Regions from separate parts of the Bacillus sp. NPDC093026 genome, predicted to be linked through region 2. Evidence: a T-box and tRNA genes for the amino acid it is inferred to sense, from the RefSeq annotation. Region 2 holds a T-box; the other holds one or more tRNA genes.
The links. The T-box of region 2 lies ahead of thrS (threonine--tRNA ligase). A T-box ahead of a tRNA ligase gene usually reads a tRNA of that ligase, here a tRNA-Thr.

Region 1 (4,426 bases), on a different contig from region 2:
AACTGTTCTCCATTGACGACCGTTACATTTCCATCAACCTTGCCCTCTACAATCAATTTGCCATTTTTGACAGTCACATCACCTTTGACGGTTTCCCCTTTAGGCACTGTTACTGTACTATTTTCAACAACGAGATTCGGCTGCTTAGACACACTGAAATTATGATCAGTATTCCAGCTTGTAAACAGACTGCCTCCCATCAATATCACAAAGAGAGCAGCGGCTACCATCAGTGGGTGAGATTTGATCCATCTTTGAATCGACACGCGCTTTTTCTCCTTTGGAAGACCACCCATCACCTTTGCAGTGAAATCTGACGGTGCTTCTATATGAGACGTACTCTGCACAAGCGCAACGGATTTCTCAATTTGTTGAAAATGAGTACGGCACTCCTCACACGATTGCAGATGGGTCTTTAACTCTTTTTCATCTTCGGGCATGATATCCCGGTCTAAATACTGATGCATAAGCTGGACGATTTTATCCTGACAGCTCATCAAAATCACCTCACTCAAAGGTCTCTCAACTGTTTCCGGAGAGCCTCTCTCCCCCTGTGTATTCTCGTTTTCACCGTACCAACTGGTATATTCAGAATTTCACTAATTTCTTTTAATGAGAGTTCATCAATATACTTTAGTACGATGACTAAACGATATTTATCAGGTAATCTTAAAATTTTTTGCTGAATGGTGCTCGATAATTCAAGAGACAACACCTCATCCTCTGGCAGAACGCCGTCGGCAGCAATTTGAGAATACATATTGAGTCCTTCTGTTCCTGCAACCTCTGCATCTAAATAATAATCCGGCTTTTTTTTGCGAATACGGTCGATGGTCAAGTTGGTTGCAATGCGATACAGCCATGTGGAAAACTTACGATCCACATCATAACTTTCAATATTCACATAGGCACGAATGAAAGCTTCCTGCGCAATATCCTCCGCTTCATGTGCGTTCCCAAGCATACGATAGCATAGCTGATAAATTTTGTCTTTATACAGGTCTACAATGTCTGTAAAAGCGTTCTGGTCGCCTTTTTTTACTTGCTTAATTCTTTTTTTAATTATTGTTTCCATAGTATATTCAACCTCTGCCTTCACCGGTCTTTATGTATACGAACCTTTTACCAAAAGGTTTCATTCTCCTCTAAAAAATAGTGTAACAAATTTTTGACAGCGTGTTATGCATATCAGCTGGTAAAAACCTTAACATATCCTTAAAATTCATTCTCTTTTGCTTACAATAAAAAAAGACCGGGAACAAATCCCGATCTACAATAACTTTTCACCCATTAAAGAGCCAATTAAAGCAACAGCCGCTTCTGCTGTTTTATTTCGCTCATCTAATACTGGATTAACCTCAACAAATTCAGCAGAAGTCAAAATGCCCGATTCCTCTAAAAGCTCCATAGCAAGATGACTCTCTCGATAACTCATTCCACCTGCAACTGGTGTCCCTACGCCAGGGCATTCTGCTGGATCTAATCCGTCTAAATCAAGAGACAAATGAACACCGTCGGTTCTCTCCTTTAAATACGAAATAGATTCCTCCATTACCTTCGTCATCCCCAACCGGTCAATCTCATGCATCGTATATACCTTAATGCCTTTTTCTCTAATTAACACACGCTCTCCTTCATCTAAGGAACGAGCACCAATTAAAATAACATTTTCAGGTTTTACTTTTGGAGAATAACCACCAATATTCGTTAAATCAGAATGCCCAAGACCAAGACTGACTGCAAGCGGCATTCCATGGATATTCCCAGAGGGAGACGTTTCCTCCGTATTTAAATCACCGTGCGCATCATACCAAATAACACCTAGATTTTCATAATGCTTAGAAACTCCTGCCAATGTTCCAATTGCAATGCTATGATCACCGCCTAAAATCAGCGGGAATGAACCTGACTGAACAATTCCATCTACCTTTTCAGCAAGCAGCTTATTCGCACTCGCATTCTCCGTTAAATTTTTTAATTTCTCACTCGTATACAGCCCTTTTTCATCGTCCCTTTGCTCGACTGGAATATCTCCTAGATCTTCCACATCAAATGAAAGCGATTCCAATTTTTCCTTTACTCCTGCACACCGAATCGCACTTGGCCCCATATCCACGCCTCTTCTCATTTGACCCAAGTCCATTGGAACACCCACAAGTGTAACCTTCTTTTGATTTTTTCCCATATGTACATCCCCTTTCCGTTCATGCTTTTATTCTACTGTCTCGATGCCTCCTGACTCAACTCGACAACATTTTGAATAGTTATACAACATAAAAAAAGACACCTTTTTTTGAAAAGGTGTCTTGACTGGGCTAGCTGGATTCGAACCAACGCATGACGGAGTCAAAGTCCGTTGCCTTACCGCTTGGCTATAGCCCAAAAATGGTGGAGGGGGACGGATTCGAACCGCCGAACCCGGAGGGAGCGGATTTACAGTCCGCCGCGTTTAGCCACTTCGCTACCCCTCCACATATAAAATTGATAAAGAAAAACAGTGCCGGCAAGAGGACTTGAACCCCCAACCTACTGATTACAAGTCAGTTGCTCTACCAATTGAGCTACACCGGCATATTATGGTGGAGGATGACGGGCTCGAACCGCCGACCCTCTGCTTGTAAGGCAGATGCTCTCCCAGCTGAGCTAATCCTCCACATCATGGTGACCCGTACGGGATTCGAACCCGTGTTACCGCCGTGAAAGGGCGGTGTCTTAACCGCTTGACCAACGGGCCAATTTTGTCAAGTTTACTGTTTCCTTGAAGCTGACAAAAGTTATTATATACAGGTTGTTCCCTTTTTGTAAAGGGGAATTTTATTATTTTTATTTTCTAACAATTCACCTTATCGTAAGTCATCTTCATTTTTGAAATGAAATTTCAATATATAAATATAATATTGAAATTTCATGCCAGAATGAATATACTGAAAATGAAGAAATAACAGGCGCAATGCCAGGAGGTATATCACATGCAGCCATCTCAACTGCGTTCTTTAACAACTGAATCAAGAAATCCTCACACGATGAGAATCTCACAAGCTAATCCACTTGAAATACTTCAGATGATTAATGAAGAAGATATGAAGGTCGCTCAAGCGGTCAATCGCGTACTTCCACATGTGAAAACAGCAAGTGATTTTGCCGATGAATCCATCACAAATGGAGGAAGATTGATCTACATGGGCGCAGGGACAAGTGGGAGAATCGGTGTCATGGATGCCGTTGAATGCCCGCCCACTTACAGCGTCTCACCTGATGTGATTGTAGGCATTATGGCAGGCGGAGACTCAGCCTTTTCTCAAGCTGCCGAAGATGTAGAAGACAGTGAAGAAGCCGGCAAACAAGATTTGAGACGGATCCAACTTTCTTCAAAAGATACTGTCGTCGGCATAGCGGCAAGCGGTAGAACACCTTACATTATTGGCGCTTTAACCTATGCAAAATCTATTGGGGCAAAAACAGTCGCCCTCAGCTGTAATGAACAAGCAAAAATTAGTGAGCTGGCAGACTGCGCCATTGAAGTCATCGTTGGGCCTGAAGCCATCACCGGCTCAACACGAATGAAAGCTGCAACCGCTCATAAAATGATTTTAAATATGATTTCTACATCAGTCATGATCAGACAAGGCAAAGTATACGAAAACCTAATGGTCGATGTAAAAGTGAGCAATCATAAATTAAAAGAACGAGCCATCGCCATTATTCAACATGTGACAAATGCTTCCTATGAACAAGCTCTAAAAACCCTTGAGGCTGCCGAATTAGAAGTCAAAACAGCCATCGTCATGCTCCAGGCAAAAACAGATAAGAAAACAGCAAAGAATTTACTTCATCAAACGAACGGCCACATCGACAAAGCCATACTACGTCATCAATCTTAAAGGAGGCGGTTATATGTCAGCAGGTGGACTCACCCTACTACACACAATGAAATCAAAGCTCCCCCAATCTGAAAAAACCATTGCAGACTACATTCTTGCCTATCCTGACAAAGTCATTAAGAGCACAGTACATGAAATCAGTCAGGCTGCCGGTGCAAGCAGTTCAGCTGTCGTTCGCCTTTGTAAATCTCTTGGGCTTGATGGATATCATGATTTAAAAATGAGGATCGCTGGAGATTTAATGAATGCAGACAAACAAGGCTACCGAGATATTGAACAAGATGAACCACTGAACTCCATCATTCAAAAGACAGCGGGAAACTCTATTCAATCCATTCGAGACACAGCCTCTATTTTAAATGTAGAAGCTTTAGAAAAAGCCGTTCAACTGCTTCTCTCTGCGAAACAAATACACTTTATCGGTGTTGGTGCATCAGGTATCGTCGCAGCCGATGCACAGCAAAAATTCTTGAGAATCAACTATGCGGCGACAGCATTTACTGACATGCATATTGCATCCACTGTCATCGCAAACGCAGGAAAAA
Region 2 (4,426 bases):
GATACAATCAAATTAAAGAAAGTGTCTTATCTGATGAAGACGTGCAAGCCTTTTTAAAAGAGCATCAAGCAGAGATTCATGATGATATGATCAATCGTAGCTTGAATCGGCTCTTTGAATATGTTCAGCAATCGAAAGGCTGTTCTTACTGCTTAGATGGGGAGAACGCCAATACTCTTTTAGATGGGTATCACCCGAAGCTTGTAATTAAAGCTCAAAGCATTGATATTGAATATGCGCCCTGTCCTGTGAAGCTGCAATTGGACAGACAGAAAAAGCAGCAAGAGCTTATTAAAAGCATGTACATTCCACAAAATGTACTGCAAGCAACATTTGATGATTTGAACGTCGTCGGAAGACAAGAAGTTATTCAGAAAGTAGGTCAATTCCTTGAAAGCTATGATGAGACTGGCAAGGGAAAAGGCTTATATTTGCACGGTAAATTTGGGGTAGGGAAAACCTTTATTCTTGCAGCAATTGCTCAGCAGCTAGCCGTGAAAGAATACCCATCCCTTCTTGTATATGTGCCTGAATTTGTAAGGGAGTTAAAAAATTCTTTAGCAGATCATACGCTAGAAAAAAAGCTGAATATGGTCAAGTCGACTCCTATTTTAATGTTGGATGATATTGGGGCAGAGTCCATGACAAGCTGGGTGCGTGATGAATTGCTAGGAACCATCTTACAATATCGTATGGCTGAGCAACTACCGACCTTCTTCTCATCCAATTTTTCACCGAGTGAACTTAAGCATCATTTTACGTACTCACAGCGTGGAGAGAAAGAAGAGGTCAAAGCAGCACGTTTAATGGAGCGAATTATCTATTTGGCTGAGCCTGTATTGCTTGAAGGAGAGAATCGTCGTCATTTATAAAAGCGTGTGTCATCGGAAGGAGGAAAAGATCATATGAACAAAAGAAAATGGCTTTTCGTTCTAGTGATTGCCTGTCTGATTGCTGCGCTATGGTGGCTGAAAAAACAACATCTTCAGTTGTCACCGAAAGATATGAAGAATTGGGTGCTTCAATTTGGAATGCTAGCGCCCTTTGTTTTTCTCTTTTTATCACTCTTTCGTCCGTTTGTTCTTGTCCCTGTAACGGTCTTCTCACTAGCAGCAGGTCTGTCATTCGGCAGCTTACTCGGGACGATTTACGCCTTGGTCGGTGCAACAGCAGGAGCAACAGGGTCCTTTTGGCTTGCTTCTACCTTTCGTTCAAACAAGCGTGAATCGAACAACCGGCAGTTAAAAGCGGTCAGGTCCCGTATTCAGCAGCATGGTTTTATTTATATTTTATTCTTGCGAATTGCACCTATTCATTTTGATTTTGTCAGCTATGCGGCCGCAGCTTCTCGTGCAAAATACAGTGTTTTTGTGGCAGCGACCTTCTTGGGGTTGATTCCAGGTACGATCGCGTTGAATGTACTCGGTTCAAGCTTTGTCAGTGGCAACTATTTTGCCTTAGTGATTGTCTGTTTAATTTATCTCATTTTTATCTCTGTACCGCTTATTTTAAAAAGAAAGATGCCTGATTTATTTTAGGCGTCTATTTTTTATGATCTCCCCATATATATGTAACAGATGTCGTTAGGGGGGACAAACATGCTTGAAATAATCTTTGAAGATGAATATGATACCGCCGCTTTTTTACATCTTGCTGAACACTTGGACAGTCGGCATCACATTTCAATTCAACAAGGTAATGACCGGCTTTTCATTAAAGCCAAGGAATCAGAAGAAGCACTTGAGCACATCGTGCGGCCTTTACTGCTTCACTTTTTTTTGGAATGCAAAGAAAATGAACGTATGCGTAGCATCCTTGAAAAAACATATTTATTTAAAGATCCGGAAGAGCAGCACCAAATTCTTTCGATCGCCCATAGCATCATGAAAGGGGATATTGATGATATTCCTGGTATTCATCAAGACCCATCAAGAGAAGCTCTTTTAAAGAAGGAGCTAGAGACCATCTCTTTACAGCAGGGTGTTTTTTCAATTGGTTCATTTATGACATTTAGACTCTCGGAGTACGACCAGAAGTTAAAGAATTATGTAGAGGTCGCCATTGAAGAGTACAAAATGGAACAGGAATATCAAAACTTTATCCAATCGCTCCGTGATTATGTGATGGCTAAACAGCCCAAGCTGGACAAAGTGCATGTGGTGCATCAGGACCGCCTGATGATTTGGGAATTTCGCTACGCTTCAGAGCGTGATCAAAAACAATACATAGATAGACAGTTCGTAAGAGAGCATCCAATGTATATTGATTCGCAGCTTATTGCCCCACTTGTATCCATTGCTCCACAAAAAATTGCCCTTTTCACAAATGACACAGGGCATTCCATGGTGCAAACCATTCAAAATATTTTTCAAGAAAGGGTGGAGGTTTTTCCGCAACATGCTTTTAAGGAACAAAATGTTCGCTTCGTACATGACAAAAGGGAAAAGAAAAATGAAAAGCTTTCTTGATTTTCACAAAAAAACGTTTTATAATACGGTGTAACTTCATACTGTGACCGTATTGATAAGGACATGAACAAATGAACACCCGCTTTTAGAGAGGGAAGCCGCGGCTGAAAGCTTCCTAGTAGAGGATCATTTGCTTTACCACCTTTGAACATCAGCTGTGAACTTGTTTAGTAATGGCTGACGGGAATTCCCGTTATAGAACCGCAAGCCGTATTTGCTTATATCAAAGCAAGTTGCAAATACGGGAAAAAGGGTGGAACCACGATTCCGTTTATTCAACCTCGTCCCTTTCCAGGGGCGGGGTTTTTATATTGCCAAAAAAAGGAGTGACCAAAGATGTCAGAACAAATTCAACTTACATTTCCAGACGGAACAGTCAAGGAGTTTGACAAAACAGTGACAACGGAAGACATCGCGGCATCAATTAGCCCGGGCCTAAAGAAAAAAGCACTTGCCGGTAAATTGAACGGCAAAGAAATAGATTTACGTACGCCGCTATTAGAGAGTGGAACAATTGAGATCATCACGGATAAAAGTGAAGAAGCACTCGATATCATGCGCCACAGTACAGCGCATTTACTAGCGCAGGCAATTAAACGTATTTATGGAAAAGAACATCACGTACAATTAGGAGTAGGTCCTGTTATCGAAAATGGTTTTTACTATGATGTCGATCTAGATGTAGCCATCACACCTGAAGATTTACCAAAAATCGAAAAAGAAATGAAGAAAATCATCAACAGCAATCTGCCAATCGAGCGGATTGAAGTATCAAAAGAAGAAGCGAAAGCACGCTTTGAAGCAATTGGTGATGAATTGAAACTTGAGCTTTTAGAAGCGATTCCAGAAGGGGAAGTCGTGACAATCTATGAGCAAGGAGAGTTCTTTGATTTATGTCGTGGTATTCATGTGCCATCTACTGGGAAAATCAAAGAGTTCAAACTGCTAAGTCTTGCAGGTGCCTACTGGAGAGGTGACAGTAACAATCAAATGCTTCAGCGCATTTACGGTACAGCTTTCTTTAACAAAGAAGATTTAAATGACTATTTACGCTTGCTTGAAGAAGCAAAAGAACGAGACCACCGTAAACTTGGAAAAGAGCTGAAACTATTTGCCAATTCCCAAAAGGTAGGTCAAGGTCTTCCGCTTTGGCTACCAAAAGGGGCAACGATTCGCCGCGTGATTGAGCGTTACATTGTGGATAAAGAAGTACGTCTTGGATATGAGCATGTGTATACACCAGTCCTTGCGAGTGTTGAATTGTATAAAACATCTGGACACTGGGCGCATTATCAAGAAGATATGTTCCCAGTTATGGAAATGGACAATGAAGATCTCGTCCTTCGTCCAATGAACTGCCCGCACCATATGATGATTTACAAAAATGAACCGCATAGCTATCGTGAATTGCCAATTCGTATTGCAGAGCTTGGTACAATGCACCGTTATGAAATGTCAGGTGCACTATCTGGACTTCAGCGTGTTCGCGGTATGACATTAAACGATGCACATATCTTTGTCCGTCCAGATCAAATCAAAGACGAGTTCATCCGTACAGTTCGCTTAATTGAAGAAGTGTATCAAGATTTCGGCTTAAATGACTACACATTCCGCTTATCTTACCGTGATCCAGAAGATACTGAGAAGTATTTCGACGATGATGCAATGTGGAATAAAGCACAGTCTATGCTAAAGGATGCAATGGACGAGCTTGGTCATGACTACTATGAAGCAGAAGGCGAAGCGGCATTTTATGGACCGAAGCTAGATGTACAGGTCAAAACAGCACTTGGCAAAGAAGAGACGTTGTCCACTGTACAGCTTGATTTCTTACTTCCAGAGCGCTTCGATCTCACATATATCGGAGAAGATGGAAAGCACCATCGTCCAGTCGTTATTCATAGAGGGGTCGTCTCCACAATGGAGCGCTTCGTTGCCTTCTTAATTGAAGAATACAA

Region 1: it encodes a tRNA-Thr, which carries the amino acid that the T-box ahead of thrS (threonine--tRNA ligase) is inferred to sense. The anticodon was not compared.

Annotation. Positions count from the first base shown of each region.
Region 1 is NZ_JBIVPN010000007.1:136,799-141,224, forward strand. It holds gene rsiW (anti-sigma-W factor RsiW) at 1-497, opposite strand, end outside; gene sigW (RNA polymerase sigma factor SigW) at 512-1,075, opposite strand; gene rocF (arginase) at 1,271-2,185, opposite strand; tRNA gene ACIQCE_RS14200 (tRNA-Gln) at 2,311-2,382, opposite strand; tRNA gene ACIQCE_RS14205 (tRNA-Tyr) at 2,387-2,471, opposite strand; tRNA gene ACIQCE_RS14210 (tRNA-Thr) at 2,499-2,571, opposite strand; tRNA gene ACIQCE_RS14215 (tRNA-Val) at 2,578-2,653, opposite strand; tRNA gene ACIQCE_RS14220 (tRNA-Glu) at 2,660-2,734, opposite strand; gene murQ (N-acetylmuramic acid 6-phosphate etherase) at 2,970-3,881, shown strand; gene ACIQCE_RS14230 (MurR/RpiR family transcriptional regulator) at 3,895-4,426, shown strand, end outside.
Region 2 is NZ_JBIVPN010000004.1:50,543-54,968, reverse strand. It holds gene dnaI (primosomal protein DnaI) at 1-872, shown strand, start outside; gene ACIQCE_RS11075 (TVP38/TMEM64 family protein) at 906-1,538, shown strand; gene ytxC (putative sporulation protein YtxC) at 1,599-2,468, shown strand; T-box leader at 2,512-2,760, shown strand; gene thrS (threonine--tRNA ligase) at 2,805-4,426, shown strand, end outside.